3 regions of the Mesorhizobium sp. LNJC394B00 genome follow, and region 1 is predicted to be linked to each of the others. Evidence: predicted binding sites of a transcription regulator. Region 1 holds the regulator's gene; each other region holds the start of a gene.

What was found. Region 1 encodes LexA, which represses DNA repair genes until DNA is damaged. Its sites were predicted from a motif close to TGTTCNNNNTGTGTTCNG; they were not measured.
Region 2: a site for LexA is predicted at 6,690-6,707, ahead of X751_RS140160 (putative DNA modification/repair radical SAM protein). Genes of this name have one in related genera too.
Region 3: a site for LexA is predicted at 4,270-4,287, ahead of dinB (DNA polymerase IV). Genes of this name have one in related genera too.

What each region holds. Positions count from the first base shown of each region.
Region 1 covers NZ_AYWH01000004.1:229,661-240,288, reverse strand. The annotation lists gene gltX (glutamate--tRNA ligase) at 1-945, opposite strand, end outside; gene arr (NAD(+)--rifampin ADP-ribosyltransferase) at 1,407-1,823, shown strand; partial or broken gene X751_RS01000000163910 (ComEC/Rec2 family competence protein) at 1,935-4,392, shown strand; gene lexA (transcriptional repressor LexA) at 4,386-5,168, opposite strand; gene X751_RS146975 (GntR family transcriptional regulator) at 5,372-6,136, opposite strand; gene kynU (kynureninase) at 6,304-7,551, shown strand; gene kynA (tryptophan 2,3-dioxygenase) at 7,657-8,493, opposite strand; gene X751_RS146990 (AMP-binding protein) at 8,490-10,115, opposite strand; gene X751_RS146995 (alpha/beta hydrolase) at 10,282-10,628, shown strand, end outside.
Region 2 covers NZ_AYWH01000009.1:1,601-12,228, reverse strand. The annotation lists gene X751_RS140130 (MarR family winged helix-turn-helix transcriptional regulator) at 1-367, opposite strand, end outside; gene X751_RS140135 (GTP-binding protein) at 789-1,841, shown strand; gene X751_RS140140 (WD40 repeat domain-containing protein) at 2,090-3,064, shown strand; gene X751_RS140145 (hypothetical protein) at 3,066-3,518, opposite strand; gene X751_RS140150 (aspartate aminotransferase family protein) at 3,674-5,056, shown strand; gene X751_RS140155 (glutamine synthetase family protein) at 5,092-6,477, shown strand; gene X751_RS140160 (putative DNA modification/repair radical SAM protein) at 6,709-7,944, shown strand; gene X751_RS140165 (UdgX family uracil-DNA binding protein) at 7,947-9,416, shown strand; gene X751_RS140170 (glycerate kinase) at 9,512-10,628, opposite strand, start outside.
Region 3 covers NZ_AYWH01000001.1:675,769-686,396, forward strand. The annotation lists gene X751_RS160220 (DMT family transporter) at 46-927, shown strand; gene X751_RS160215 (hypothetical protein) at 1,037-2,233, shown strand; gene X751_RS1000000165220 (hypothetical protein) at 2,425-2,523, opposite strand; gene X751_RS1000000165225 (hypothetical protein) at 2,583-2,681, opposite strand; gene dinB (DNA polymerase IV) at 2,967-4,208, opposite strand; gene X751_RS160205 (hypothetical protein) at 4,442-4,678, shown strand; gene X751_RS160200 (hypothetical protein) at 4,833-5,240, shown strand; gene X751_RS160195 (hypothetical protein) at 5,491-5,712, shown strand; partial or broken gene X751_RS1000000167770 (PRC-barrel domain containing protein) at 6,014-6,100, opposite strand; gene X751_RS0132590 (hypothetical protein) at 6,114-6,440, opposite strand; gene X751_RS160190 (hypothetical protein) at 6,599-6,901, shown strand; gene X751_RS160185 (DUF1236 domain-containing protein) at 7,242-7,571, shown strand; gene X751_RS160180 (hypothetical protein) at 7,670-7,885, shown strand; gene X751_RS160175 (DUF2934 domain-containing protein) at 7,978-8,217, shown strand; gene X751_RS160170 (hypothetical protein) at 8,374-8,625, opposite strand; gene X751_RS1000000165235 (GSU2403 family nucleotidyltransferase fold protein) at 8,898-9,245, opposite strand; TPP riboswitch at 9,444-9,556, shown strand; gene X751_RS160160 (YkoF family thiamine/hydroxymethylpyrimidine-binding protein) at 9,547-10,155, shown strand; gene X751_RS160155 (ABC transporter permease) at 10,462-10,628, shown strand, end outside.

The sequences.
Region 1 (10,628 bases):
GCGCATATGCGCGCCGTTGATCGACTCGAGCTTGGCGAAGTCGAAGCGCGCCGCACCCTTGTTGACATCGCCGATGTCGAACCACGAAATCATGTCCTTGATCGACATGATCTCGTCGTCGCCATGGCTCCAGCCGAGCCTTGCCAGATAGTTGAGCAGTGCCTCGGGCAGATAGCCCATGGCGCGATAAGCCTCGACACCCAGTGCGCCGTGCCGCTTCGACAGCTTGGCGCCGTCGGCGCCGTGGATCAGCGGGATATGCGACATCGACGGGACGTCCCAGCCCATGGCGTTGTAGATCACCGTCTGGCGCGCGGCGTTGGTCAGATGGTCGTCGCCACGGATGATGTGGGTGACGCCCATGTCATGGTCGTCGACGACGACGGCATGCATGTAGGTCGGATTGCCGTCCGAGCGCAGAATGATGAAATCGTCGAGGTCCTTGTTGGGGAAGCGCACCTCGCCCTGCACACGGTCGTGCACCACGGTTTCGCCCTCGGTCGGCGCCTTGATGCGGATGGCGCCCTTGACGCCGGGAGGCGCCTCCGAGGGGGCACGATCGCGCCACTGGCCGTTGTAGCGCGGCGGCAGATCCTTGGCGCGTGCGGCCTCGCGCATCGCCTCGAGCTCGGCAGGCGTCTCGTAGCTGTAATAGGCCTTGCCCAGGCGCACCAGCTCCTCGGCCACCTCACGGTGGCGCGGCGCGCGCTCGAACTGCGATATGGCCTCACCGTCCCAGGAAAGGCCGAGCCAGGTCAGCCCATCCAGAATGGCCTGTGTCGCCGCCTCGTTGAAGCGTTCGCGGTCGGTGTCCTCGATGCGCAGCACCATCGTGCCGCCGGTGTGCTTGGCGTACAGCCAGTTGAACAGCGCCGTGCGCGCGCCGCCGATATGCAGATAGCCGGTGGGCGAGGGGGCAAAACGGGTGACGACCGTGTCGGACATGGAACTCTCGGAACCTTGGAAAGCGAGCGTGATCGCGCGGACTTTCGCGCTTTGCGCGTTCATGTAGCATAGGGGGTCTGGGGCGCAAGGGGCAGACCCGATGGCTGGACGTGGCCGGGGCACGTCGGCAATTATCGGTTGCGTCAACTGGCGCTGGAGCCTTGTAGCACAAAATCTGTTCGCGCCCTCCGCGCAACCTCGTTTGGCAGCAGCGTCAATGTCTGGGTTTCATTCGGCTGCAGCGTCCGTCACAGTGCCTGGAACATCGCTGCGACGGTGGTAGCCCCCTCTGACGAGCGGACATTTCTTCACGGATGCGGCACTGCCCGACTACAACGCCGCCGTGACAGCGTTGGCTTGGTCACGCATATTGACCTTTCTGCAATCATTATCGTGAACACCGCAACTGTGTGCAGGTCGGTCTCGCCACGAAGGAGGCATGATTGAAAGAAGGACTACCGATGACCGAAAACGCCGACCATACGGAGGGTGATCCGTTCTACCATGGTACCCGGGCGGATTTGAAACCCGGGGATCTGCTGAGCGTCGGCCACCCTTCCAATTTCAGAGGTAAACCACTGTCATGGATCTATTTCACCCAGACACTGGAAGCCGCCATCTGGGGAGCAGAGCTTGCAACGGGTGACGGTCGTCAAAGGATTTACATCGTAAAGCCGACGGGGTTTTTTATGGATGACCCTAACCTGACCGACAAAAAATTTCCCGGTAATCCGACGAAATCCTACCGCTCCCGTGATCCGTTGCTCATCCAGGGTGAACTCGGTGAATGGCAGGGTCATACACCGGAACAATTGAAGGCAATGCACGATGGGCTTGCTCGCGTGAGAGCGGAGGGCCAGGATATGATTGAGGATTGAGCGTCCTTGCCAGGTGATGGTCGATTCCGGCGCGGTGGACGTGATCACGCGGACTTTCGCGCTTTGCGCGTTCATGTAGCATAGGGGTCTGGGGCGCAAGGGGCAGACCCGATGGCTGGACGTGGCCGGGGCACGAAGGAAGGCGAAGGCGCCGAGGCAAGCGTCAGCGAACGCTCGCTGTTTGCCGATAGTCCCTATGCCGAGCCGCTGCCCCTCGCGCTGCCTGAGCCGCATCCCGGCGTCGCGCCTGCGCTGCCCGGTCACGCGTTGCCGGCGCAAGTCACAGCGCCCGGATCTATCGCCCGTCTGCGCAGACGGCTTCGCCGTCCGTCATGGCCCGCGCTCCGCCGCAGCCTTGCCGTGGCCGCCAACACGGAGCTCGACCGGGGCGTCGCCTTCCTGCTGGTGCCGGTTTTCCTGGCGGCCGGCGTCATCATTTATTTCTCGCTGGCCGGCGAGCCCGGCTTTGCGCAGCCAATCGCCATTGTGGTGCTGGCGACATGTTGCGCCCTCGCCACGCGATCGCGGCCGAGGACGCATCTGTTCTGCATGGCCGCGATGCTGTGCGCGCTCGGCGTCGTCGCCGCCAAAGTCGAGACTTGGCGCGCCGGAACGCAGATGCTCGGCTCCGAGATTCAGACACGGCTGACCGGCCGCGTCGTCAGTCTCGAACAGATGGAAAGCGGCCGCATCAGGCTGACGCTCGATGTGGTTTCGACCGCTTACCCCGAGCTGCGCTACGCCCCGGAGCGGGTCAGGCTCTCGGCGCGGACCGTTCCCGCCGATATGACCGCCGGCTCCCTGATCACCGGCTATGCCAGGCTGTTGCCGCCGACCGGTCCGGTGCGGCCGGAGAGCTACGATTTCTCCTTCGACAGCTATTTCACCGGTTTCGGCGGCAGCGGCTTCTTTCTCGGCAATCCGAAAACCATTGCTACGCAGGGACCGCCGCCGCTGACCGCGCGGCTCTCCTCGGCAATCGAGAACGCGCGCGAAAACATTGCCGACCATATCAGGGGCAAAATCGGCGGCGCCGAAGGCGAGATTGCCGCGGCGTTGATTGTCGGGGTGCGCGCCGGCATCCCGGACGAGGTCAACGAAGCGATGCGGCGCACCGGCATCTACCACATCATCTCCATCTCCGGCCTGCACATGGCGCTGGTTGCCGGCACCATCATGGTGTTGCTGCGTGGCGCCTTTGCGCTGTTTCCCGATTTCTCTTCGCGCCGCCCAGTCAAGAAATATGCAGCAGTGGCAGCACTCGTCTCCATCGCCGCCTATCTCGTCATTTCAGGCGTCGTGGTTGCCGCCGAGCGCAGCTTCATCATGCTGGCGGTCATGCTTGTCGCCGTGCTGTTTGATCGCGCCGCACTCACCATGCGCAATCTGGCGATCTCCGCCATTGCCGTCATCCTGGTGTCGCCGCACGAGGTGGTCGGTCCCAGCTTCCAGATGTCGTTTGCTGCCACCGCCGCCCTTGTCGGCGCCTATGCCGGCTGGGCCGATTACCGCGCCGACAAGGTGAGAACGCCGCCGGCAAAGCGCTCCTTCGTCGGCTTCCTGTCGCGAAAATTCGCGCTGGCCATGGGCAGCCTCGCCATGACCTCGATCATCGCCGGCAGTGCAACCTTGCTGTTCGCCATCTGGCATTTTCAGCGTGTGTCGCCGCTCAGCCTGATCGCCAATCTGGCCGTGATGCCGATTGTTTCGTTGATCGTCATGCCTTTTGCCGTGCTCAGCGCACTGGCGATGCCGTTCGGCGCCGACGGGCCGTTCCTCTATGTGATGGGCAAGGGTCTGATGGCGATGATCGCTATATCGGCCTGGATTTCCGAGCGCTCGCCGGTCGACGCCGTCGGGCTGATCTCCATCCGCTCGGTGCTGTTGGTGGCGGTCGCCCTCGTCATCGCCACCATGGCCACCACCTGGCTCAGGTTGGCGGCCGTGCCTTTCGCGCTGGCCGGCCTGTTGACGGTAGCCGCAGGTGCTTACGCCCGACGTGCTCATATCCGAGGATGCGCATCTGGTGGCCATGCCGATCGGTGGCGGCGAACTCGCCCTCAACCGCGAACGCTCCAACGAATTCACCACGGACAATTGGAAACGGGCGCTGCGGGCCGAAACCATTATCCCACCTGAGATTTTCGAGGCAACAGATACGCGGTTCGATCTCGATCCGCTCGATCTGCCGCCCGGCTCGCCCTTCTATTGCACCGGCGATCTCTGTATCGCCCGGCACCCTTCCGGAGCCATTGTGGCGCTTGCGAAAGACCGCAAGACGGCGCGGCCGGCCTGTGCCTTCGCGAGCCTGATCGTCATCGATGACGCCACCGCCTACAATCCGTGCCGCGACCCGCTGGTGCTGGTCGTGACGAAGAAACAGCTGGCCCGCGACGGCAGCGCCGCCGTCTTCTTCGATCCGCAATCGGCAGCTGCAGCGCCAACCATCCGCTTCGCCGTCGACAAGCCGTATCGCCCCTGGCACGAGCAACGCCGCTTCTCCCGCGAAGCGCGCGGCCTGCCGCCTTACAACCAGCGTGAAAAGTACAAACCCAAGCCGGCTCAGTAGCGCCGGATCAATCCGACAAGCTTGCCCTGCACCTTCACCCTGTCCGGTCCAAAAATGCGGGTCTCGTAGGCCGGGTTGGCGGCTTCCAGGGCGATCGAGGCGCCCTTGCGGCGGAAGCGTTTCAGGGTCGCTTCCTCATCGTCGACCAACGCCACCACGATCTCGCCGGGGCTGGCTGTGTCGGCATTGCGGATGATGACCGTGTCGCCATCGAAAATGCCGGCCTCGATCATCGAATCGCCCTTGACCTCGAGCGCGTAGTGTTCGCCGCCCATGATCATATCGGGCGGCACCGAGATCGAATGGGTCTGATGCTGGATGGCGTCGATCGGCACGCCGGCGGCGATGCGTCCCATAACCGGGATTGAAATCGCGGAAACGGCATCGTCATTGCCGGCCGACATCGAACGCGACGGCGAGCCCGGCTTGATCTGGCGGCCGAGACCGCCTTGGCCCATCGCGCCTTGTCCTTGGCCGCCTTGCCCTTGGCCGGTTTGACCAAGACTGCCCTGAATCACGCTCGGCGAAAACTTCCTCGCCGCATTGAGGCCTGGTGCGATCGAGTCGGGCAGCCGCAGCACTTCCAGCGCGCGCGCCCGGTTCGGCAGCCGGCGAATGAAACCGCGCTCCTCAAGCGCCGTGATCAGGCGGTGGATGCCGGACTTGGAGGCGAGGTCGAGCGCTTCCTTCATCTCGTCGAAGGACGGCGGGATTCCGCTCTCCTTCAGGCGTTCATGGATGAACATCAGAAGCTCATGTTGTTTGCGCGTCAGCATCGCGGCCCCCAAGGGTTCTGAAATCAGAATCAGAAAAAACAAACCCAGAACAAACACTATCTGTTCCAGTTGTGTTCCGCAACCTTTTAAAGTTTAATGAATGTGTTGACGTTTTGTTCAGCGTAACGTTCGGCGCTGCGGGCGCCGCCTGCGCCCATTTGCCGGCAACGGGTGAAACGAAGCCAAAGTGCCCTGCGCGTCGGCTACGACCGCCGCTTCCTTTTCGGACGGGGCTGCGCAGCATCCGCGCCGGGTTCGCTCTGGGCATAGACCTGCAGCGTGTAGCCGATGTGAGCGGTCATCAGAGTTTTCGCACGTTCGACGTCGCGATCGAGGGCCGCTTCCATCAGGGCGGTATGGTGTTCGATCGCCACGGCGTCGCGCAGGGCCGCCACGGCCTTCCGGTGTCCATCCGTGCGGCCGGCGGCGGCGCGCAGCGTCGGGGCCAGACCCAGAAAGCGGTGATGGCGATGCAATTGGTCGGAAATCGTCGCATTGAAGCGCAGCAGCCAGCTGGATGTCGCGGCACTGAGCAGCGCCGCATGGAAGGCATCGTGTTTTTCGTACCACGCGTCGACCGCATCATCCGATGGATCGTCGAGAACAGACCCGCACCGTGAGAGACGATAGTGGGCGGCAACGACCGCGTCTTCCCACTCACGGTCGCCCTCCTCGATCGATTCCACCAGCAGGGGCAGTTCGACCACCAGCCGCGCACGCGCCAAATCCTCGAGCTCCGCCCGAGAGACGGGAGCGACCGCAAACCCGCGGTTGCTGATGGCGGTCACAAGCCGTTCCGCCTCCAGCCGCGACAGCGCCTCGCGCAACGGCGTCCAGCCGATGCCGTAGGTGTTGCGCAGCGTGCTCAGCTTCAACGGCGCGGCAGGCGCCAGCCGGGTCGCAAGAATATCGCGCCTGAGCAGGCGATAGGCCGCTTCCGTCTTCGAGGTCTGCTCGTCACCCAGCATCGTGATCCATCAGACATAAACGCTCGGCGGATCATTATATATCAAAGCCTTTCAATGGGTGAATTATATATAATGTTTGACAGTTCAAGGGCGACCACTCAAGATCGCCGGCATGTTTGGGCGGCAGGCTCCGCCGCGCGCGTTTGTCCATGGAGGGGCGCCGGATCATGAGCACGACACCCGATCTCGCTACAATCGAAGCAATGGATGCCGCCGATCCGCTGCGCTCCATGCGCGAACGCTTTGTCTTGCCGCAAGGCGTGATTTATCTCGACGGCAATTCCCTGGGCGCCGCGTCAGCGGTCGTCTTCAGCGAACTGCAGCAGGCCGCCACGCAGGAATGGGCGCACGACCTCATTCGCGCCTGGAACACCGCCGGCTGGTTCAACATGCCGGTGGAACTCGGAGATCAGCTCGGGCGACTGATCGGCGCGGCTGATGGGCAGACGGTGGTCTGCGACACAACCTCGATCAACGTCTACAAGCTGCTGCACGCAGCGCTCGGCATGCGGCCGGATCGGTCGGTCATCGTTGCCGAGGGCGACAGTTTCCCGACCGACCTCTACATGGCCGAAGGCGTCGCCTCGACCCGGCCGGGAACGCGGCTGCGGCTGGAGGGCGTCGACGCGGCGGCAATCGAGGAGCTGATCGACGACAGCGTTGCCGTCATCCTGGTCAACCACGTCAACTACAAATCCGGCCAGTTGCGCGACATGACGGCGCTGACGCGCAAGGCACATGACGCCGGCGCGCTGATCATCTGGGATCTCTGCCACACGGCCGGCGCCTTGCCGGTCGAACTTGACCGTGCCAATGCCGATTTCGCCGTCGGCTGCACCTACAAATACCTCAATGGCGGCCCGGGCTCGCCGGCCTTCATCTACGCGGCTGAGCGCCACCATGGTGATATCAGCCAGCCGCTCAGCGGCTGGTGGGGGCATGCGCGGCCGTTTGCCTTCGAGCAGGGCTTTGCCGTCGGCAGCGGCATCCGCCGCTTCCTGTGCGGAACGCAGCCGGTGCTGTCGATGCGGGCGCTCAAGGGCGCGCTCGATATCTGGAACGACGTCGACATGGCGGCGGTGCGCAGAAAAAGCATCGCACTGACCGACCTGTTTATCCAGCTCGTCGAAGCCAGATGCGGCGCCTACCGGCTTGAACTGGAAAGTCCTCGCGACGGCAGCCAGCGCGGCAGCCAGGTGTCGTTCCTCCACCCGCATGGCTATCAGGTGATGCGGGCGCTGATCGAGCGCGGCGTGATCGGCGATTTTCGGGCGCCGTCGACCATCCGTTTCGGCTTCACGCCGCTCTATGTCGGTTATGGCGATGTCTGGCAGGCGGTCGAAGCGCTGGAGGATATTTTGCGCACCGGCGCCTGGCAGGACGCCCGCTTCGCGGTGAAGACCGCGGTTACGTGAGAAACTAGAGCAATTTCAGGAAAAGTGTGAAGCGGTTTTCCGTCCGACATTGCGTCAATCAAAGAGCTAGAGCATTTCGCCGTTTCCGTTAAACGGTGAAATGCTCTAGAGCCGGGTGCGGACCGTCCAGAGCTCCGGAAACAGCACGACCTCCAGCATCTTCTTCAGATAGGAGGCGCCTGAGGTGCCGCCGGTGCCGCGCTTCAAGCCGATGATGCGCTCGACCGTTGTGACGTGGTTGAAGCGCCAGCGGCGGAAGTAATCCTCGAAGTCGACCAGCTTCTCGGCCAGTTCGTAGAGCATCCAGTAGCGCTGCGGGTCGCGGTAGACGGTTTGCCAGGCAGCCAGCACGTCTTCGTTCTCACCGCGCGTCTCGCGCCAGTCCGTGCGCCCGGCATCGGCGCCGATGTCGAAGCCATTGCGCGCCAAAAGCAGAAGCGCCTCGTCGTACAGCGACGGCGTGGCCAGGATCGCTTCCAGCCTGTCCGTAAGATCGCGCCGGTGCTTGTGCGGCCCGAGCATGGCTAGGTTGCGGTTGCCGGCCATGAACTCGATGGCGCGGTACTGCCAGGACTGGAAGCCCGAGGATTGGCCGAGCGCGTCGCGAAACTCGGTGTATTCGCTGGGCGTCATCGTGCGCAGCACGTCCCAGGCATTGTTGAGCTGCTCGAAGATGCGCGCGACACGCGACAGCATCTTGAAGCTCGGTTCGAGGCGGTCGGCGCGGATCGAGCGGATCGCGGCGCCGATCTCGTGGAGGGCCAGTTTCATCCACAATTCGGATGTCTGATGCTGGATGATGAACAGCATCTCGTCATGGGCAGAAGACAGCGGCGCCTGCGCATCGAGCACCTTGTCCAGCTGCAGATAGTCGCTGTAGGACATCCGCTCCTTGAAAGACATCTGCGCGCCATCGGACGCCGGATCGTGCGGCTGGCTCAATTGCTCTTCTCCGCGCGCAACCGGAAGCGCTGGATCTTGCCGGTCTGGGTTTTGGGCAAGGCGTCGATGAACTTCACCGAACGCGGATATTTGTAGGGCGCGATCGTTGCCTTGACGTGGTCCTGCAGGCGTTTGACGGTCAATGCGTCCGGCGAAACACCTTGCACAAGCACGATATGCGCCTCGACGATCTGGCCGCGTTCACCGTCCTCGGCGCCGGTCACCGCGCATTCGGCGACGTCGGGATGCGAGAGCAGCGCCGCTTCGACCTCGGGGCCGGCGATGTTGTAGCCGGCGCTGACGATCATGTCGTCGGAACGCGCGGCGAAGTGGAAGAAGCCATCCTCGTCCTGCGTGAACGTATCGCCGGTGAGATTCCAGCCATCGCGGACATAGTCCTTTTGCCTGGCATCGGCCATGTAGCGGCAGCCGGTCGGGCCGCGCACCGCCAGCCGGCCAGTAGAGCCGCGCGGCAGCTCCCGCATCTCGTCATCGACGATGCGTGCCTGATAGCCGCCGACGGGTTTGCCGGTGGAGGCCGGCTTCATGTCGTCGAAGCGGTTGGAGATGAAGATATGCAGCATCTCGGTGGCGCCGATCCCATCGAGGATCGGCTTGCCGGTCTTCTCAGTCCATTCCTCGAAGACAGGCGCCGGCAGCGTCTCGCCCGCCGAAACCGCGACGCGCAGCGAGGACAGGTCAGCGCCTTGATCCATGGCCTTGAGCATGGCCCGATAGGCGGTTGGAGCGGTGAAGGAAATGGTCGCTTTGTAGGTCTCGATGATGTGGATCATGTTGGGTGGCGTCGCCTGTTCCAGCAGCGTCGCCGCGGCGCCGAAACGCAGCGGGAAGATGGCGAGCCCGCCAAGACCGAAGGTAAAGGCAAGGGGCGGGGAGCCGACGAAGATGTCGTCGGGCGTCACCTCCAGGATTTCGCGGGCATAGGCGTCGGCGACGATCAGCAGGTCGCGGTGGAAATGCATCGTCGCCTTCGGCACGCCGGTGGTGCCGGAGGTGAAGCCGAGCAGGGCGACATCGTCGCGGCCGGTGTTGACGGCAGTGAAGGTGACCGGCTTGTCGAGGGCGGCGCGGTCGAGTTCCGCGTCATGGTTGGCCGTGCCGTCGAAGCCAATGACCTGCTTGAGATACGCACTGCCCTTGGCGCAGGCGGTCATCTCGTCCATCAGCCTTGTATCGCAAAGCGCAACCGTGATTTCCGCCTTGTCGACGATCTTGGCGAGTTCGCCGGCGCGCAGCATCGGCATGGTGTTGACGACCACCGCGCCAACCTTGGTGGCGGCCAGCCAACAGGCGACCATGGCCGGGTTGTTGGCCGAGCGGATCAGCACCCGGTTGCCCGGCTTGACGCCATAATTCTCGACCAGGGCATGGGCGAGCCTGTTGGTCCAGTCGGACAGTTCCTTGTAGGTGCGGCGGCGGCCATTGCCGATCAGCGCGGTGTGGTCGCCGAACCCTTTTTCGACCAGCCTGTCGGTCAATTCGACGCCGGCATTTATGTGGTCGGGATAGTCGAAGCCGTCGAGCAAAAACTCCGGCCATTGCTCCGGCGGCGGCAGGTTGTCGCGCGTGAATGTGTCGATATGCACTGATGGCCCAAGCATTTTCGGCTGCCCCTGTCTGCCTCGCGCCCATGGCTGAACAAGGCGCAGGATCGCACCAGTCGAAATTTGTTTCAAGCCTAAAATGTTTTTAGGTCGCAGCATTGACGCCGCCCTGTTCGGCGGCCATTCCTGTCGACTGAACTGAAGCCATCCGGGAGGGATGCAGATGCTCCAACATCGTGTTGCCGATTGGGACAATGCCTACGCCAACGGCGACAACATTGCCGGCAGCAATCGCTGGCCGGCCGCGTGGGACACACCGGCACAGGCTTTTCGCGACACAATGTCGGCGTCCGGTCGGGCCAAGCTCGACATCGCCTATGGCGACAGCCCGCGCAACAGGCTCGATCTGTTCCTTCCCGATGTCATGCCCAAAGGGCTCGTCGTCTTCATCCATGGCGGTTACTGGAAGGCGTTCGACAACAAGCCATGGTCGCATCTGGCCAACGGCGCGGTTGCCAATGGCTTTGCCGTGGCAATGCCGACTTACACGCTTTGTCCCGACATACGCAT
Region 2 (10,628 bases), on a different contig from region 1:
TGTCGAGGCCCTTCAACGCCTGCTTCTCGGTCTTCTTCACCGACTTCTCGATGGCGTGGATGATCTCGCGGCCGGTGTCGGTGAGAAAGATATGCGCCTGGCGTGCATCCGCGGAAGAAGCGCGCTTTTCCAAAAAGCCCTGGGCCTGCAGCCGGTTGATGGTCTTGGTGATGGTCGGCGGGCGCACGCCGAGGCGGCCGGCGAGATTGCCGGGCGTCTGGCCGTCCTCGCGGTCGAGCGTCAGCATGATCTGGTCCTGGCCGGCATAGAAGCCGTGCGCCAGAAGCCGCGCCGCCAGCGCGGTCCTTGCCAGCCTTGCCGCCGAATGCAGCCGGCTCATCGTTGCAGTCTTGTCCGCCTTGGCCATGGTGATCCCTCTTCGGCCGTACCGGTGCGTGCAGCATAGACGCAGCCGGCCGGTTGGCAATCGACGATCAAAAAGATTCCGGCTTTCGAAACAGCTTTGCCGGCAAGCATTTGTGGTGCTCGAAATGGTGATGCCAGATGTTTATTTCAGTTAGATGACAAACGAGTTTCCGCCAAGGCGATTGCAACGGTTTGACGCGGCGCGGCTCAGCACAGGTCAACGAAGAGGCGTTTCCAGCGACACGTTGATGATCGGCATCCCTCGCACTCGGCCTCTCGGGTCTACCCATCCGCTTCGTCAATCCTGGGTCAAACACCCAGGCGGTTTGCCTCGTGCAAAAGGCCGGCACACATCCTATATCAGGCCAACAATCCCTTCTTGCGGCCCGCAATTCCGTGGCCCAGCCATTTCGAGGCAAGATATGAGCGAAGCACAGACGCAAATCCCCGTGACCGTTCTCACCGGCTATCTCGGCGCCGGCAAGACGACGCTGCTCAACCGCATCCTGTCGGAAAACCATGGCAAGCGTTATGCCGTCATCGTCAATGAATTCGGCGAGATCGGCATCGACAATGATTTGATCGTGGAATCCGACGAGGAAATCTACGAAATGAACAATGGCTGCGTCTGCTGCACGGTGCGCGGCGACCTGATCCGCGTCGTCGAAGGCCTGATGCGCCGTCCCGGCCGCTTCGACGCCATCGTCGTCGAGACCACCGGCCTCGCCGATCCGGTGCCGGTGGCGCAGACCTTCTTCATGGACGACGACGTGCGCTCCAAGACCAAACTCGACGCTGTCGTGGCCCTGGTCGACGCCAAGCACCTGCCGCTCAGGTTGAAGGATTCCAAGGAAGCCGAGGACCAGATCGCGTTTGCCGATGTTGTCGTGCTGAACAAGACCGACCTGGTGACGCCCGAAGAGCTGGCCAAGGTCGAAGCGACCATCCGCGCCATCAACCCGGCGGCCAGGATTCACCGCACCACGCGCGCCGGCGTGGCGCTGTCCGAAGTGCTCGACCGCGGCGCCTTCGACCTGTCGCGCGCATTGGAAAACGATCCGCATTTTCTCGAGGCGCACGATCATGATCACGACCACCATGATCACGACCACGATCACCACGACCATGATCACGACCATCATCATCACGATCACGCGCATCCCTCCGACATCCATGACGTGACCGTGCAGTCGGTGTCGCTGCGCGGCGGCGAGATGGACCCGAAGAAATTCTTCCCGTGGATCGAGAAGATCACTCAGATGGAAGGTCCCAACATCCTGCGGCTGAAAGGCATCATCGCGCTCAAGGGCGACGACGAGCGCTATGTCATCCAAGGCGTGCACATGATCATCGAAGGCGACCACCAGCGCGCCTGGAAAGACGGCGAAAAGCATGAGAGCCGGCTGGTGTTCATCGGCCGCGAGCTTGACGCCGAACGGCTGAAGAAGAGCTTTGACGCCTGCCAGGCGGCTTGATTTCCGGACTCTATGGCGCTAGCGCTGCCCGCTCTTCCTTCTCCCCTTGTGGGAGTAGGTGGCCTCGCGAAGCGAGGTCGGATGAGGGGTGCTCCAGCTCGGCACCGACGGCGATCCGTCCAACACCCCTCATCCGTCTCGGCGCTGCGCGCCGATCCACCTTCTCCCACAAAGGGGAAGGTTGACGCCAGGCCTGGCCGCCTCAATGGCTTCCCGGGAGTGGTGACAGCTTCATTGGAATGGTCCTGATGCCCACAGTTGCTCCCCTCGACCTGGAAGGTCACTGCCTTGCCGCCGTCTTCCTCGACAACGTGCCGCATTATGCGCTGGCCGATGGGACAGTTCATAGGCTCGACAACGGCCACAAGACAATTCAGGCCAATGACGGCCTGCTCTCCACGTTCCATGACGCCGCCAACGACCGCCTGATCACCGGCGGCGAGGACGGCAAGATTTTTGCTGTCACCGCAGGTGGCACCGTCGGCGAATTGGCGAGCGCCGGCAAGAAGTGGATCACCAGCGTCGCCGCCGGGCCGCAAGGCGCTATCGCCTATGCCACAGGCAAGACTGCGTTCGTGCGCTTTGCCGACGGCAAGACCAAAGAGTTTGCCCATCCGCGTTCGGTCGAGGGGCTGGCCTTCTCCCCCAAGGGCATACGCTTCGGCGTCGCCCGCTACAATGGCGCGACGCTGCATTTCCCGGCCGCCGACGGCAAGCCGGTGGAGCTGGAATGGGCCGGTGCCCATACCGGCGTCACCTTCTCGCCGGATGGCGCCTTCCTCGTCACCACCATGCAGGAAAACGCGCTGCATGGCTGGAAGCTCGCCGACGGCAAGCACATGCGCATGACCGGCTATCCCGGCAAGGTCAAAAGCCTGTCGTGGAGCGTGAAGGGCAAATGGCTGGCGAGTTCCGGCGCGCCGGCGGCGATCGTCTGGCCGTTTTCGGGCAAGGACGGCCCGATGGGCAAGGCGCCGCTGGAGCTCGGCACGCGCGGCAACGCCATGGTGACATCGGTTGCCTGCCATCCGAGCCAGGATGTCGTCGCCGTCGGCTATGATGACGGCATGGTCATGGCGGTGCGCTTTACCGATGCCAAAGAGGTGCTGTTGCGCCGCCCGGGCAAGGGCGCCATCACCGCGATGATGTGGGATAAGGAAGAGCGCCGGGTCGCCTTCGGCAGTGCCGCCGGCGACTGCGGCGTCATCGATATCTCGGCGTGACCTATTCGGCTCCGCACGACACCTTGCCGGTCAATTCTTTCGGCTTGCCGTCCTGTTCCGTGTCGGCGGCGTTGTCGTAGACGGCAAGCGTGTACCGGCCGTCATAGACGCCCTCGTCACTGGTCTTGGTCAGGATCGTCAGTTCGACAGAGTTGAATTTATCTCCGAGCTGATGCTCGTGGTAGACGTTCAGCCGCAACTCCTTGTCGTCCAGCCAGTACTGGGTGAGGTCGGAATCCTCGAAGACGGTCTTGCGCAGACTGTCGCCTTCCGGCCGGCCAAGTATCTCGAGATCGCCGCGAAAATTGAAGGTCGGGCCGCCCATACCTCTGGTGACCCCGGCGCCGACCTCGAATTGCACCGCTTTGTCATCGACGGAACACCAGACGCCGCCCGATGCGGAAGCCGCAGCGGCCGACAAGAGTAGCGCAATAGCGCAGATGATCGTCCGCATTTTTCTCCCCAAACCACAGACCCGATCGCATTGGCGCCCGACTGCGCCGGAAGGTCAAGTCTGCCGAACTTGCTGCTGACCCAATGCAGCGCACCAACACGGCCAATTGCGGTTGCCGTCGCCAATTGGGTAGTGTGCCGGCCGAGAGGGATTTCATGCACAGCACGAACAGTTCAAAGGCGTCCATTGGCGGTATCAGCCGTGACCGCATCGCTGCATTGCGGACAAGCGAGGCGAACACCTTCCGCAAGGCGCGGCCGAAATCGCAGGCCAAGGTCGGTAACGGCCTGCCAGGCTTCTTCGGCGGTGTGCCGATGCACTGGATGAACGACTGGCCGACGCCATTCCCGATCCTGGTCGAAAGCGCCAAGGGCGCCGCCATCACGGATATCGACGGCAACAGGCTGGACGATTTCTGCCTCGGTGACACCGGCTCGATGTTCGGCCATTCGCCGCCGCCGGTGGCGCGCGCCATCCGCCGCCAGGCCGGGCGCGGCCTGACCTATATGCTGCCTTCGGAAGATGCGCTGGCCATCGGGCCGCTGCTCACTCAGCGTTTCGGTCTGCCGTTCTGGCAGATCGCCACCACCGCCACCGACGCCAACCGCTTCGCGCTGCGCGTCGCCCGCGCCGTCACCGGCCGCGAAAAGATACTGGTCTTCAACGGCTGCTATCACGGCTCGGTCGACGAGACGATGGTCCGGATGGTCGACGGCAAGCCCGTGAATCGGCCGGGGCTGGCGGGTGAGTTTCGCGACCTGACCAAGACGGCGAAGGTCATTGAATTCAACGATGTCGCCGCGCTGCAAGCAGCGCTCAAGGACAAGGATGTCGCCTGCGTCATTGCTGAGCCGGTGCTGACCAATTCCTGCATGGTGCTGCCCGATCCGGGTTTTCACGACGCCTTGCGCAAACTGACGCGCGCGGCCGGAACGCTGCTTCTGATAGACGAGACGCACACGATTTCGACTGGACCCGGCGGCTACACCAGGAAATTCGGGCTGCAGCCCGACCTGTTCGTGCTGGGCAAGCCGATCGCCGGCGGAGTGCCGGCAAGCGTGTGGGGCATGAGCGACGAGGTCGCCTCGCGCTATGCCGACTACAATCGAACCAAGGAGCCGGGCTATTCCGGCATGGGCACGACGCTGTCGGCGAACCCGCTGCAGTTCGCAGCCATGCGCGCAACGCTCGAAGAGGTGATGACGCAGGAGAATTATGCCCGGATGGATCGCCTCGCCCTGCGGCTCGATGCCGGGCTGACCGGCGTCATCGATCGCTACAATCTGCCCTGGCATGTCGCCCGCGTCGGCGCCCGCGTCGAGTTCATCTGCGCCCCTGGCCCGCTCAGGAACGGCGCCGAAGCCGAGACTGCCCATGCGCCGGAGCTTGAGGCGGCTATCCATGTCGCGCTGGTCAACCAGGGCGTGCTGATCGCGCCCTTTCACAACATGATGCTGATCTCACCGGCCACCACCGGCGCCCAGGTCAACCGGCTGATCACCGCCTTCGCCACGGTTGCGGCAAGGCTGACGGCATGAGACAAGCTGCCAAGCCAAACTCGAGTACACTAATCATGACTTCACCTTCGGGCTCGACGCCCGCCGAGGCGCAAGCCTTTCTCGACGCCCATCCCGAAATCGAAGCCTTCGATATCGTCTTGACCGACGCCAACGGGGTCGGCCGCGGCAAGATCGTGCGCCGGCATGAGCTGAAAAGCATCTTCGAGGGCGGCCGCCACATGCCGATCTCGATCCTCGGCCTCGACATCACCGGCGAGGATGTGCACGAAACCGGGCTGATCTGGACGACTGGAGACGGCGATCTCAGGGCATGGCCGATCCCCGGCACGCTGGTGCCGCTTTACGGCACGAACCCGCCGCGCGGCCAGTTGCTGATGGCGATGTACCATCTCGAGGGACAGCCTATGTCGTCGGACCCACGGCTGGCGCTGGCCAGGCAGGTCGACATCTTGGCGGCCAAGGGCCTCTATCCCGCCGGCGCCTTCGAACTCGAATTTTTCCTGCTTGCCAATGAGCGTGACGCCGACGGCAAGGTAAAACCGGCGGACGCCGTGCTCGACGGCCGCCGCTCGGCCAAGACGGAAGTCTATTCCGTCGACCATCTGCACGGCATGGAGCCGTTGTTTTCCGACATCTATGCCGCGGCTAAGGCGCAAGGCATTCCGGCCGAAACGGTGATTTCGGAATACGCGCCCGGCCAGTACGAGCTGACGCTGAATTACCGCAAGGATGTCATGCGGGCGGCCGACGACCTCGTCATGTTGAAGCGGCTGGTGCGGGCGCAGGCGCGCCGCCATGGTGTTACCGCCTGCTTCATGGCCAAGCCGATCGAAAAATATGCCGGCTCCGGCATGCATTTCCATGTTTCGCTGCAGGACAAGAACGGCCGCAACGTTTTTGCCGAAGCCGGCGGCGAAAGCTGGTCGCTGCCGCTGCTGCAGGGGCTCGGCGGGCTGATCCAGACCATGGCCGAATCGATGCTGGTGTTTGCGCCGCACGCCAATTCCTGGCGGCGCTTCGTCTCGCAGTCCTATGCGCCGGTGGCGCCGACCTGGGGCGTCAACAACCGTTCGGTGGCGCTGCGCGTGCCGGCCGGCGACGCCAAGAACCGGCGCATCGAGCACCGGCCGTCGGGCGTCGACGCCAATCCCTACCTGATCGCGGCAACGGTGCTGGCCGGCATCATCAAGGGTCTGGACGAAGGCCTCGACCCCGGCCCTGAAACCACTGGGAATGGCTATGAAGCCGCTGTCACGCGCACGACCATGCCGGTCGACTGGCGCGCCGCGATCGAGGCGGCGCGGGCCTCGAGCTTCCTGAAAGAGGCGCTTGGCGAGGATCTGCATCGCACCTTCGTGGCGATCAAGCAGTCGGAGTATCTGCGCGTCGCGCGTACGGTGAGCGAGCTGGACTACCACCTCTACCTGCACGAGGTCTGAGAGACCGTTTCGAAATTCTACTCCGGCGGCCATCGATGGTGGTTTCTGCGCTTCCGATGCTCACGGACCAAATGTCCGCTGCGCTTCGGTTCTCGAAACCACCACCATATGACTCGCCAGAGCGAATTTCGAAACGGTCTCTGATTGCCCTGACGGCGGGCGGCGATCACTTTTTCGCCGCCTGCATCAAATGAGGTGGCGCTGCAGCCTTCAAGAACATATCATGAACAGATGAGCGCGCCCACCGTCCGTGAAAAGCTGGCAATCCTGTCTGACGCCGCCAAATACGACGCCTCCTGTGCTTCGTCCGGCTCGGCGAAGAAGGATTCGCTCCAATCCGGCGGTATCGGCTCCACAGAAGGCATGGGCATCTGCCATTCCTACGCGCCGGATGGCCGCTGCATTTCGCTCCTGAAAATCCTGCTCACCAATTTCTGCATTTACGATTGCAGCTACTGCATCAACCGCTCGTCATCGAATGTGCGCCGCGCCCGCTTTAGCATCGACGAGGTGGTGCAGCTGACCATGGACTTTTATCGGCGCAACTACATCGAAGGCCTGTTCCTGTCCTCCGGCGTCATCCGTTCGCCCGACGAGACCATGGCCGAAATGGTGGAAGTGGCGCGGCGGCTGCGGCTGGACGAAAAATTCTCCGGCTATATTCATCTGAAGACCATTCCGGAAAGCTCGGCCGAACTGGTCGAGCAGGCCGGGCTCTACGCCGATCGGCTGTCTATCAACGTCGAACTGCCGACCGATGAGGGCGTCAAGAAACTGGCGCCGGAGAAGAAGCCGGAAACGATCCGGCTTTCCATGGCGAACCTGCGCCGGAAGATGGAGGAAAAAGCCGAGCCGACGCTGAGGACCAAGAAGCGCGAACGCTTTGCGCCCGGAGGTCAGTCGACGCAGATGATTGTCGGCGCCGACAAAACATCCGACGACGGCATTTTGCACACCAGCGCGCGGCTCTATGGCAGCTATCACCTGCGGCGCGTCTATTATTCCGCCTTCAGCCCGATCCCGGATTCGTCATCGTCGCTGCCGCTGCAAAAACCGCCGCTGATGCGCGAGCACCGGCTCTATCAGGCCGACTGGCTGATGCGTTTCTACGGCTTTTCGCAGCCGGAAATCCTCGCCGGCAGCAGCGACGGCATGCTCGATCTCGCCATTGACCCCAAGCTCGCCTGGGCTTTGCGCAATCGGGCGAGGTTTCCCGTCGACATCAACCGCGCCGACCGCGAAGCGCTGCTGCGGGTTCCGGGTCTGGGCACCAAGGTGGTGGCGAAGATCCTTGAAACCCGCCGCCACCGACGCATGCGGCTGGAAGATGTCGGACGGATCTGCCATTCGATCGCCAAGCTGAGGCCCTTCATCATCGCCGAAGGCTGGTCGCCGGGCGGACTCACCGACAAGACAGGCCTGCGCGACACGATCGTAAAGTCCTGCGAACAACTGTCGCTGTTTTGACCATGCAGCCGGCTCAGCTCGACCTTGCCCGATACACTGTCCGGCTAGCGAGCCAGACCGATTTCGCCGGTTGGCGCGATGCGGCACGGCGTCTGGCGCTGAATGAGGTCCGGCCTGAGGATATTAGTTGGGGTGTCGGGTCCGACGCCAATGATCCTCAAGATGCCTTGCCGGCGGTGCCAGAGGGCGCGCAGCTTACCGTCCCGCGCGAGTTCATCGCCCATGCCGAAACCGCCTTCTGCCACTCCGACCCCGGCCGGTTTGCCTTTCTCTACTGGATGCTTTGGCGCCTGCGCACTGAGCCGAAACTGCTGGCGATCGCATCCGATCCCGACACCAGGCGGCTCGAAGCCATGGAAAAGGCGGTGCGGCGCGACAGCCATAAGATGCATGCCTTCGTACGCTTCCGGAAGATCGGCGACGGCGAGAACGAGCGCTACGTCGCCTGGTTCGAGCCGGAGCATTTCATTGTCGAGCGCAACGCGGATTTCTTCGTCCGGCGGTTCACCGGCATGCGCTGGACCATTCTGACGCCCTATGCCTCCGCCGACTGGAACGGCGAAAGGCTGGCGATCGGGCCGGGTGCGGCCAAGGGCGATGCACCCGATCAGGACGACACCGAGGCGTTGTGGCGGACCTATTTCGAAAACATCTTCAACCCGGCGCGGCTCAAGGTGAAGGCGATGCAGAAGGAGATGCCGAAGAAATATTGGCGGAACCTTCCCGAGGCCTCGCTCATTCCAGATCTGATCGCAGGAGCGGACGAGGCCGCCAGGGATATGATTGCCAGACTGCCGACAACGCCGGCGCCGCACCACGCCAAGCTGCAGGCAAGACATTGGCCGAAGCCCGAGCCGGCCGAGGCGCCGGATGAAGACGATGCCAAGACGATTTCCGATTTGCGCGAGGCTGCAAAGGGTTGTCGTCGCTGCCCGCTCTGGCGCGACGCGACACAGACCGTGTTCGGCGAGGGGCCGGATGACGCCAAAGTGGTCTTCGTCGGCGAACAACCTGGCGATCAGGAAGATCTCGCCGGCAAACCTTTTGTCGGGCCAGCGGGCAAAGTGTTCGATGCGATTCTCGATGACGCAGGCGTCGACCGGCAAAAAGTCTACGTCACCAACGCCGTCAAGCACTTCAAGTTCGAGCCGCGCGGCAAGCGCCGCATCCACTCGAAGCCAAATACCGGCGAAGTCCAGGCCTGCCGCTGGTGGATCGGCCGGGAGCTTGAGCTGATCAAGCCGGACCTCGCCGTGGCGCTTGGGGCAACGGCGGCGTTGTCGCTGCTGGGCAAGGCCATTGCCGTGACGAAAATGCGCGGCCAGTTGATCGAACGCGAGGATGGCTTGCGCGTGTTCATCACCATCCAGCCCTCCTTTATCCTGCGCATTCACGAGCCGACGGACAAGGAGGCTGAGCGCGAGCGGTTCCTAAAGGATATGAAAGAGGTGAAGCGGCTGATGGGGTCGTGAGATGAGCGAAAGCCTCAGCGACGAAGCTGAGTTGCTTCAGCCAATCACCTACGGTCGTGAATCCAACGTTGGAAACTTCGGCCGCCACGGCCGAATTAACTGATCAGGATTGCCCTCAGATCATTCACATTCGTACCCGTCGGCCCCGGCACGAACAGATCGCCGATCGCGTTGAACGCCGTCCAGGCATTGTTGCCGGCCAGCATCGCCTTGGCGTCGACGCCGGCGGCACGCATGCGCGAGACGGTCGAGCCGTCGGCAAAGGCGCCGGCATTGTCTTCCGAGCCATCGATGCCGTCGGTATCGGCGGCCAGTGCATGAATACCTTCCGCGCCGCTGATGCCGATGGCAAAGGCGAGCAGGAATTCGGAGTTGCGGCCGCCCTTGCCCCTTTTTCCGTCAACAGGGGCCCGCAAGGTCACGGTCGTCTCGCCGCCGGACAGGATCAGCACCGGCTTTTTGAACGGCCGGTTGCGCGTCGCCACTTCGCGCGCAATGGCTGCATGCACGCCACCGACCTCGCGCGCCTCGCCCTCGATGGAATCGGAGAGGATGACGGCTTCGATGCCCTGCCGTTTTGCCTCAGCGGCTGCCGCTTCCAGCGACACGCCAGCCGAGGCGATCAGGTGCACTTCATTGCGTGAAAAGCGCTGGTCATCCAGATCTGGCGCATCGGCCTCTGGCGAGTTGATGTGCGCCATGACGGCGTCGGGCAGTTTCATGCCGTAGGCCGCTATCGAGGCCAGCGCATCGGCCCGGTTGCCGGAGTCGGGCACGGTCGGGCCGGAGGCCACCAGCGCCGGGTTGTCGCCGGGAATGTCAGAGACAACCAGTGATACCAGTCTGGCCGGCCAGGCGGCAGCTGCCAGCCGGCCGCCCTTGATGGTCGAGAGATGCTTGCGGATTGTGTTCATCGCCGCGATCGGCGCGCCGGAGGCAAGCAGCGCCTCGTTGACGGCGGTTTCATCGGCGAGCGTCAGGCCGGCGGCAGGCGACGGCAGCAGCGCCGATCCTCCGCCCGATATCAGCGCCACTACCAGGTCGTCCGCAGTCAGCCCTTGCACCTTTTCGAGCAGGCGCCGCGACGCCTCAAGACCGGCAGCGTCCGGCACCGGATGTGCCGCCTCGATGATTTCGATGCGCTCGCATTTGGCGCCATAGCCGTAGCGGGTGACGACCAGCCCTTCGATCGGCCCGTCCCACACCTTCTCG
Region 3 (10,628 bases), on a different contig from region 1:
ATCTCGGGCCAACGCTGCGGCGCACCGCGTGGGGAGGGACTGGAATTGACGTCGACGCCGATTGCCGTAGCTGAAGCGAAGGGCTTGCCGATCGGCGCGTTGCTTGGCGCAATGGTGTCGATCCAGATCGGCGCCACCTTCGCCAAGGGCCTGTTTCCACTGATTGGCGCCAACGGCACCACGGCGCTGCGGCTGGTCGTGGGCGCGCTGATGCTGGCGGCGGTGCTGAGGCCGTGGCGGGTGCGGCCGTCGCGCGCCGTGCTGCCCTGGCTCATCGCCTACGGCGTCAACCTCGCGGCGCTGAACCTTTTGTTTTACGCAGCGCTCGCCAGAATTCCGCTCGGCGTCGCGGTGGCGCTCGAATTCTCCGGCCCGCTGCTTGTGGCGACGCTGTCGTCGCGGCGCGCCACCGACTTCGTCTGGGTGGTCCTGGCCGTTTCCGGCATATTGCTGTTGTCGCCCTTCATCCACTCCGGCAGTGCACTCGACCCGCTCGGCGTGATGCTGGCGCTGGCAGCCGGCTGCTGCTGGGCGCTCTACATCGTCTTTGCGCAAAAGGCGGGCGCCGAGCTCGGCAGCCAGACCACGGCTTACGGGCTGGTCATAGCCGCTGCCGTCGCCCTGCCGTTCGGCCTCGCCGAGGCGGGTACCGGCCTGATCGCACCCGCGATCCTGGTCAGCGCGCTGCTGGTCGGGCTGTTCTCCAGCGCCTTGCCGTTCTGGCTGGAGATGGTGGCGCTGACCCGGATGCCGGCCAGGCTCTACGGCACGCTGACTTGTCTGGAGCCGGCGCTGGGCGCGCTGGCCGGCTTCCTGTTCCTGCACGAGATCCTGAGCCCGTTGCAATGCGCGGGCATCGCCGCCGTGGTCGTCGCCGCCTTCGGAGCCGCGCTGACCACCAGGCCGCCGGTGCCATCGCCGGAATAGGTGCCTGAAATGGGTATGTGACGCCGATGCCGTGTCCGCCAGTCCCGTGTCCGGTTGCTCAAGCGCCTGCAGCATCGATATATGATCGATGCATGCGCAGGAGATCCAGATGCCGACAGCATTGCTTGAGCCGTCCGTGATCAAGGCAATACTCCTTGTCGGGCTCGCCGCTGTCGTTGCGGCTTTGGCCTGGCGGCTGGCGCGGTCTCGTCGCAGAGCCCGGCTTCGTGAAGATCCGGCCAACGACTACGCCGTGCGCCGCGACTGGTCGGGCAACCACGGCAAGCTCAATCATTCGTCCTTTGTCTATTTCGATGCCGATCGCGACGGCCGCTACGGGCTCGGCGACCGCCCGATGGCCGGCATCATGGTCAGACTGCATGATGGCCACGGCCGCTTCGTCGCCGCGGCGCGGAGCAATCGCGGCGGCTTTGCCAATTTCCTAGCGTCGACGAAACGTCGCGCCGCGCCCATCCATGTGCCGGGCAGCTACCGCTTCAGCGTGTCTGTGCCGCCCGGCTGGCGCTCGAGCAGCGCCAACGAGGTCCAGTCGCAGCACCTCCGGCCGCTGCCGGGCTCGCCCACCGGGCTGGTCTCGGAATCAATGCTGCAGCCGGTCGGCCTGTTTGCGATACGCCGGCTCAGCGGCCGCGTAGCGGACGGTGTCTCGGCGAGCATCTCGGTGATGGCGAAAGGGCAAGAGGTGGCGGTGCATCCGCTCAGCGATGGCTTCCGCCTCGATCTGCCCGATGACGCCGACGCGATCGAAATCACCGGCGGTGGCATGGAACGACGACTGGCCTTGTCGGCCTACCCGACCGAACTCGGCCTGCTGTCGCCCGAGAACGCGGCTGTCGACAGCGCCGCGTCCTTGCAGGCCATCGGTTTCGACGATGTCACGACGCGCGGCCTGCGCAAGGTGCCGTCAGGTTATGCCGGGTTGACCTGGTTCAACCTGAACGCACTGGCGCGCGATCATACCGAAGGCAGCGAAGGCTACGTCAACGGCAATATCTCGGGAGACCATGTCTGCTATACGAGCAGCGGACACCCGGCCGAATTCTCGAGCGACAAACCGTTCGGGTTCCATTCCGTGATGCTGACAGCGGCATGGTTGAAGTCCGAAGGCGAAACCGCACTGGTCGAGAGCTGGCTTGGCGACCGGCTGATCGCCAGCGACACGATCGTCCTGTCGGCACTGGCGCCCGTCCACTATGCGCCGATGCTGGCGGCGGTGACGCGCGTGCGCCTCTCCACGAGTCACTATTGGCAGCTCGTGCTCGACGATCTGGTGGTTGTGCGCTGAAGCGTGTCGCGATTAATCGGGGTGAAAGGGTTTATCGCGGATTGGAAGCACCGTTCGCGGTGACCTGCGAGAGCTTGCCTTTTTTGACCAGCACCGGTTTCAGATAGGTTTTCTTCATTTTCCACTCTCCACGTCGGGCACCCAAAGCCCTGTTCCCGGCCAGACGGCACGAGGCGTCGGATAATCGGCTGCTAGACTGCGACCGGCCCGGAGCCGTTACCATTGTCGGCTGTAACCTGCGAGAGCTTGCCCTTCTTGACCAGCACCGGCTTCGAATAGGTCTTCTTCATGCCGCATCTCCAGTGTCAGGCGAGGCCGCCAGATCAGGCGACAGTCCGACTCAACGACCTCACTCGATCGGGCCGGAACCCGCTCCATTGGCGAGCGCCGTAACCTGCGAAAGCTTGCCTTTTTTGACCAGAACAGGCTTCGAATAGGTTTTCCTCATAGTGAATCCTCCAAGCTTACGCGATAATGCCAGACGGATCGGCACTGTCAACCTTCGCGGCCTCGCTGTCCCATCCCGGTTTTTCTTGGCGCCGATGCGCTAACTGCAAGTCCACCTTCATCGACAAAGCGTTGTTCTTGGGCGTGCATGGCGTGGCCGGGTTGCGGTGCGAAAAATGTCCGAAACTGCGGCGGGTCTGGCCTGGTTGGTCGGCTTGCTCAAACAGAGCGGCAATGCAGCGCGGACTGGCCCAGCCTAAACATTGGCCTTGCCGTCGCGCCGCACTCAAAGCTCCTTCTCCGCCAGTTCGCGGAAGGCATCGGGAACCGAGCGCCGGGCTTCCAGCGCCACGGCGCCATAGCCGACAGCCTCTCTGCAAAAGCGCTGGCGGATCTTGTCGATGGCGCGGTCGGCGCCAAAGCGCGCCAGGCCTTGCCTGCTGCCGGGCCGCTGCTTTTCATCGGCAAGCCCGAGCGGCAGCTCCAGCTGCAGCTCGGCACTTTCTTCTAGCTGCGACACCGAGATCGCCAGCAGCGAGATGGTCTTCTCCCGAGGGTTGGCGGCCAGCACGCCGCGCACCAGCTCCCCGGCGATTTCGGCCAGCATCGCGGTTGCCGAAATCGGCTGATCGAGCGTCAGCGAGCGTGTGACCGCGCGCAGATCGGCGAAACGCACGCGCACCGTCACCGTGCGGCCGGGCCGTGATTTCGCCCTGAGCCGGCTGGCGACCCGGTCTGCCAGATGCAGCAGGACGGGTCCGAAGATACGCGCCTCGGCCGGCCGTCTGCCAAGCGCCGACTGCGCGCCGGCGGAATGCGACCGCCTGTGGGTTTCGAGCTTTCGCGGGTCGCGGTTCCATGCCAGCGACGCCAGCTTTTCGCCGGCGGCGGGCCCGAGCAATCTTCGCAGCGCCCCACCATGCGTCTTTGCCAACTGGCCGATGGTCTCGATGCCGATCTCGGCCAGCCGCGCTCTGGTCGCCGGGCCGACGCCCCACATCAGCCCGACCGGCAGATCATGCAGGAAGGCAAGTTCGGTGTCCGGATCGACCACCACCAGCCCGTCGGGCTTGGCCACCTGCGAGGCGATCTTGGCCAGATGCTTGGTGCGCGCCACGCCGATCGAGATCGGCAGGCCGAGCTCTGCCCGGACGCGCCGACGCACCGTGGCGGCGATCTCGGCCGGCGGCCCGAACAGATGCGTGCAGCCGGCGACGTCGGCAAAGGCTTCATCGATGGAAATCCGCTCGACCAGCGGCGTGAAATCGTCGAGCACCTTGATGGCGGCGTCGCCCAGCCGCTGATAGTCGGCGAAATGGCCGCCGACGAAGATCAGTCCGGGGCAAAGCTCGCGCGCGCGTCGTCCGGGCATGCCGCCGCGCACGCCGAAAGCCCTGGCTTCGTAGGAAGCGGCAAGCACGACGCCGCCGCCGACGGCGATCGGCTTGCCCCTGAGCGCCGGGTCGAGCAGCTGCTCGACCGAGGCGTAGAAGGCGTCGAGATCCGCATGCAGGATGGCGGGCTCCATCCCGACCGTTCCCTTTGCGGCGTTGCAGCATTAGCCGCGTCTGTTGTGAGAGGCGTTTTTGCCGAACAAATAGAGAACAAACAGGGCCTATTGTCAAGCGAAGCGGTTGTCGCCGGCCGGCCCGTTCCAGGTCGGGCTGTCGAGTGCTCCGCCTGGGCATCGGACCTGCGGAACATTGTCTCTCGCCTCGGCGTTCATATCCGCGACGGGACGCTGTTTTTGTGGAGGCCGGTATGGGCCATTTCGAGATGATCGACCTCGTCAGCGTCATTGACGCCTGCACGAGCGATCGCGTTGCCGGGCACTGCGTGTCAATGGCCAGGGCGGTGGAGGAGTTGCGAGTGCTGACCGGTGATTTCGTATCGCCGGACGAGACGGTGGCCAACGCGCTGTCGGCAGTGGCGCTGGGGCGCGGCTGCGCGGTGGTGTTCGACGAGCGAGCGGGCGCCGACATCTTGCTGACGCCGTAGCGGGGCGGCGCCGGGTTGTGGCAGCCAGAAAAGTCGAACAGCGTGCAAAAAGCTGTGCAGGCATGGCCCCATAACCGGGGCGTGGAAAATTTCTGCGCGTGGGTGTATTCTCCAGGTCGCAAGCGGTCGCAGACCGCATAGGGGGAGAAATGACATGCCGAGGGTTTCAGAACTCTTTTTCAAAACTGCCATCTTGTTCCTGATGTTGGGGATTGCGGCCGGCCTGCAGATGGCGATCTCGGGCGACCACGCCGCTTTTCCGGCGCACGCGCATATCAATCTGCTCGGTTGGGTGACGAGCGCCATCTTCGGCGGCTACTACGCGCTCAATCCGCAAAAGGCGGCGCGTCGCGTCGCCATGATCCACTACGGGCTCTACACTCTCGGCTTGGTGATCATGCTGCCGGCGCTGTATGTGATGCTGCAGGGAAACCCGGCGCTTGAACCGATCGTCGCCGGCGGCTCGCTCATCGTCGCCGCTGCCGTTCTGGTTTTTGCTTTCGTGGTGTTTTCGCCCGAAACGGCGCGCTCGGTGTCCGGCGTGGTGCCGGCTTCTCGCTGACTGTTCGCGCAGCGATCAAGTCCGACCCGCGTTCGCGACCCGCGACGCGGGTTGGCCAGCCCGATGGACAGCCGCTGGTTTGCGGTGTCTACCGTCGCGTGGGCGACCATGAGCCCCACACGTATTATTTCGTGACTATTTGGCGCCGGAACCTTCCCAGATATCGCGCGTTGCGGCGACTGTATTCGCGCTGCCTTATATATAGGCAGCCTTGAGTCCACAGCATGGGTTGGGGGAGGAGCAGGACACCATGTCGAACAGAGAAATCGGAACGTCGGCCTCACTGGGCCGACGCATCGCCGATCTGAAAGCCAGGATGCGAGACGCCAGCGTTACTGAACACGAGATGCAGACCTTCCAGAAGGTCGCAGCCATCATGGGAGGTGTCGAAGGCTCCCTACGCCTCGACGCCGACGACCTGATCGCGGCGTCCTTCGTCACCGAGGCGCTCGGCGATCCCGGGTCGAATTGAAGCCATGCGCCCGTCGGCACTAAGTGCCGGCGGTCGATGGGCCGTTACGCCGGTCGTCTGCGATACTGGAGCGTGTGCGCACCGCCTGCGGCGGACAATCTCTTGCGCACTTTGAAGATTTCAGGCGAGCGGCCTCAACGGCGCTTGGAACATTGGACTTCGCGTTCGTGCTCTCGGCTGCCTCGCGGCTGTCGAAGGTGTGTCGCCGTCGCCGTCCAGTCCTTGACCACAAGGGCTAAATTTAACCAAACCGCCAAGGCGCCTTAAACGAAGGATCCGACCAGCCGGATCCTTCGAAATATCAATCGCGATGCTCCGGCATCGCCTTCAGCTCATCCTTGGTCCAACTGGTGACGGCGTGGACGTCCCGGGAAACCTCTCGAAAGTCCGCGGTCGCTGCCTTACACGTCGTCGAACGGGCCGCCGCGCCTCGCCAGGTCGTGACCAATGGCGGCTTCCTCGGCGTCGTCGGGCAAGGCATCGTCACTGTCCTGGTAGGGGTTGTCGTCATCCTCCTCGGGCAGTTCGCCTTCCTTCTCGACACCGGTGGTGTCCGGCAGGCTTTCCTCATCTGCTCCGTCGGGCAGGACCGTTGCGCCACGCAGCGCGTCCCAATCCTGCCGACCCGGCGTCGGCGCTTCCACTTCATCATTGGCGATCCTGTCGCGGGCATCGTTTTTGCTCGGTGGCGCCTCGACCTCGTCATTGGGTTTTCTGTTTCGTTCCATGATTGCCTCCTCTGGGCGGCTTAGCGTCGAGAAGGTGGAACTCACTTCCGGCTGCCAGGTTCCAGCAACCACCATCTCCGTGGAACCAATTGCCGCCAGTCTGCTTTGCCAAGGACTAGTCTGCTTTGCCAAGGAGATGAATCCAGAGGAGCTGGACCATGAAGACTTTCCCCCTCATCCCATGCGTGCTGCTCTTGGCGCTGGCCGACCCGGCGGCTGCGCAGGACAATGGCGACCGGAACGGCCCTGCCGCGCCTTGCCAGGCGCAGCCTCAGGACGATGCTCAGAAGCCGCCGGTCGCCAATGGCGGTGGCGAATCGACCAGCACGCTCGGTCCCTGCGGCGGCGTGCTGCAGCCGCCGCCCAGTGGTGACCAGGGTATGACGCAGCCGCCGCCGGACCAAGGCAAGACGCCGGTGATCAAGCCTGGCGAGGTGCCTGCGCAGCCGCCGAAGCAATGACCTTTGCTTGAACTTCACGGCGTGGCACGAAGGCGGTCGGTTCCGGTCTTGGCCGGGCCACGCGGTCACCGGATCAATGCCGGCGCCGGCCGCGATCGCCACCGGAATTTGGAGCCGTGCATCGTCCACGTCGAAGGTCTCCTGAGGGATTGTGCTTCAATGCGAATCTTGCGGGTGCGGGTTCTGCTGGCATGACCGGAAGCCGATCAATTTAGTCTCCGCTTGCGGAACAAGACCGTACCGGCTGCGTTTGCCTCCAGGAGCCCGCCACCTCGATCTGCGCTGTTTTCGCCTCATGCGGGAACACGGCGGAGCTCGCCAACAACGACAGGAGACGAAGATGAAAACCATCCTTATTCCCGCCGTCGCCGGGCTCGCCATGATCGCTGGTATCGGCATTGCCGCCGCCGACGAGGTCATCGTCACGCAGCCGGCACAGCAGCAGGTGATCATCACCCCGGAACAGCGCACGGTCGTGCACCAATACGTAAAGAAACATCCGCTTGCCTCGGTCAATCTGCTCGGCGTCGAATTGAATGTCGGCACTGCCTTGCCTGACACTGTCGAGCTGCAGGAGGTTCCCGACGTTCAGTACAGATACGCCGTCGTCGACAACCATACCGTGTTGGTCGACCCCAGCACGCGCAGGATTGTCGAGGTGGTCGAGTAACGCTCGACAACCTAACCATTCATCGGTGATACGGCCCTGTCGTTCTTCCCAAAAGGGCGGCAGGGCCGAATGACGAACATGATGAAAGGAGAATTGCCATGTTGCCGCATGTCGAGACCCCGAACTCCGCCAATGTTGCGGCGTGTTGCGACAAGTTGTTGGCCGAGCGCAACACGGCGCTGTTATCGATGAAGGAAGCGATCGCGCTCCTGCGGGAGCGCACCGGCACCGATCGTTCGGATGCCGACCTCGCCGGGCTGATCGTCAAGAAAGCGGCGCTGCTCGGCGTTGCGGTGATTTCCGACCCGCGCTGAGATGTCTCGTCACTCAAGACGCCGGTCGAATTTTCGGCTAATGTTTTCGTGGAATCTGGACCAACCGACCGGACCCAACCACGGAGGCTTAAGTGACGGACGACAAACAGGACCGCATTCGCCAGCGCGCGCACGAGATCTGGGAAAAGGCCGGCCGGCCTGAAGGCGCGCATCAGGAACACTGGGAGCAGGCCACGGCTGAAGTCGATGGCGCGGTCGCCAAGCCCAAAAAGGCGGCGAAGAAAGCTGACGCCAAGCCCGCCAAGGCAGCCGCCAAGCCAAAGGCCGCGAAGCCTGCCGCCGCAAAGTCCGGCAAAGCCAAATCGAAATAAGGCCAGAAATAAGGCCAGTCGAAATAAAGCAAGGCCGGAATTCGCTGGCCGGGCCATCCTTCGCGCCCGCCGTTCAGGCGCGCCCGAGCCTCTCAACCTGACGAATTGCGCCTGCGACGGGCAGCGCAATTCCTTGTGTTTGGCGACAGCCGCCCCTCATGCCTGCCAGGCATAACTCGACAGCGCAAAGCGAATCCCGGCAGCTGTCATGGCCAGTTCGCATTCGGTGATCTGGCGCAGGTGGCGCAGATAGCGCGTTACAGTCTGTGGCAGCCAGCCGGCGCAGGCCTCGACATAGGCGCGGCTGTGAACAAGGGTGCCGGTCGACAGCCTTTCGTCCTTCTCGGCAACGACTTTCAGATATTGGCGGATGAAGCGGATGTCGTCGGCGATGTCCTGGCTGGCCATTCGCCAGGCCCCGGCGAGGCGTTGGCACTGATCGAATGACAAGGGCAACAAAGGGGGCGGCAATAAAGGCGGCGGCAACGACGGGGGTGACAGCAAAGGACGAGAGAGATCGGCGAAGGCAACATGGTTCGCTGTGCTCAAGGACATTCCTCTCTGCGAAAAGAGATATCGTACTTTATGTACGAATCAGCGTCAAGCCAATTTCGTACAGTTGGGACGATGGCAATGAATATAGCAGCGGTCGCTTCAGCTAATCACGCATCGTGAATCCTTCAGGAGTCGCACCAATCTCGCGGAGGGCTTTTCCCAGGACGGTGTTGACTGTTTCCCTCGAACAGGTTCAGGCCGCGCCGGATCGTCTCGCGCCAGTTTTCGCCCTTGTCCCACGCTTCCATGAAGGCGAAGGCAAGGTCGTCCTGGCGACGTGTGGCTTCGAGCGCTTGGGTCAGCAGGCGCGCTTGATGGAGATCCTTCTCCCGCTTGGCCCCAGCGCTCGGCCCGAGTCGCGAGGCGACGATCAGCTTGTGGATGGCGTAGCGCTGGGGCGAGGGGACCAGCACAGGCAAGCCCGAGCGATGCAGGAGCGCAGTCCGGATGGGGTCGCGGATAAGGAGATCCAGAAATCTGCCGTTTTCTTATAATTACGTTTATCAGCTTGAATTTCAACGCAGTTATAAGAAATTCGTGGAAACCTTATAACGCAACGAACTGACGAGTCGTCTGTTAACGCCCGGGCGCCCGGCACGTCTGGCCCAAAACACTTTGCCGCAGTGCCTCAACAAACGGCTTCCCCAATGCCGCGAACGGTGCTTTAACCCGCTCATCCACAGGGGTGCTCCGTATGGTCGGGGCTGAGATGAGGGCGGCAAGCCTTCGGACCCTAAAGCTGATCTGGATAATACCAGCGGAGCGAGGCGGGCGATGTTTTCAGGCGCACAGATTTCCCTTTATCCCATGACCGACGATTTCGTCGGCGTCATCCTTGGCGCGCTCGGCGCGCTCGATCCGTGGCGCGACCGGCTGCGGATCGAGATCGACGACATCTCGACGCTTATGGTCGGGCCGCCCGAGGTGCTGTTTCCCGCTATGCGCGACCTGTTCGTCGCGGCGGCCAAAAGCGGCAAGCACTGCGTGCTTTCGGCGGCGGTCTCGCGCGGCTGTCCGGGCGAGCCCGACGATCCGATCTGCCGCTCCGACGAGACCGGCGGCCCCGCCATTCCGCTGGACGAGCGCAAGATCGCCGCGATCCGCGCTGTCCAGGCCACGCCGTCGACCGGCCAGCCGGTGGCGGCGCAGTTCTCGCTCTACGTTATGGGCACGGGCGACCATATGGACGAGATCTACGGCTGCATCGATTTCCTGAAACAGTCCGGCGTCTTTGAGCGCTCAAAGAACTTCTGCACCAAATTGCGTGGCGATGCCGGTGCCGTGTTTGCCACGCTCAACGAGGCCTTCTGCCGCTTCGGCCCCGGCGCCGGCCACGTCACCCTCGACATCACGATCTCGGCGAACAGCCCGAGCGCCGTCTGAGCCGCGGCTCAAGCGTCGTTCCTTGAGGATATTGCCGTGGCTGGTTTATCTGACCCATTGCGTGGAGGAGATGCCTCTGACCCCTCAGCACAAAGAGGAGGGGAGCCATTGGCGATTGGCGAAGACCGCGATGCCCACGAATCTCCCCCCTCGAGCGGGAGATGGCTGGCAGGCCAGAGGGGGTCCCAGCGCGTGGAGCGCCGACGTCCTTTTCGCATCGGCAAGGCGTGGGCGCTCTATGCGAGACGACCCCCTCTGTCGCCTTCGGCGACATCTCCCCCTCGAGGGGGGAGATTAGCCGCCGGCATCGCCAAGACCATCCCCGCCGCCTTCGCCTTCGCCCTGCTCCTCGCGGCCTGGGAGCTCTACGCCCGCTATGGCGGTGTCGCCCCCACCGTGCTGCCGGCGCCGTCGCGCGTGCTGCAGCAGGCCTGGGAGCATCGCGCCGCCCTGGCCGACAACACGCTGCCCAC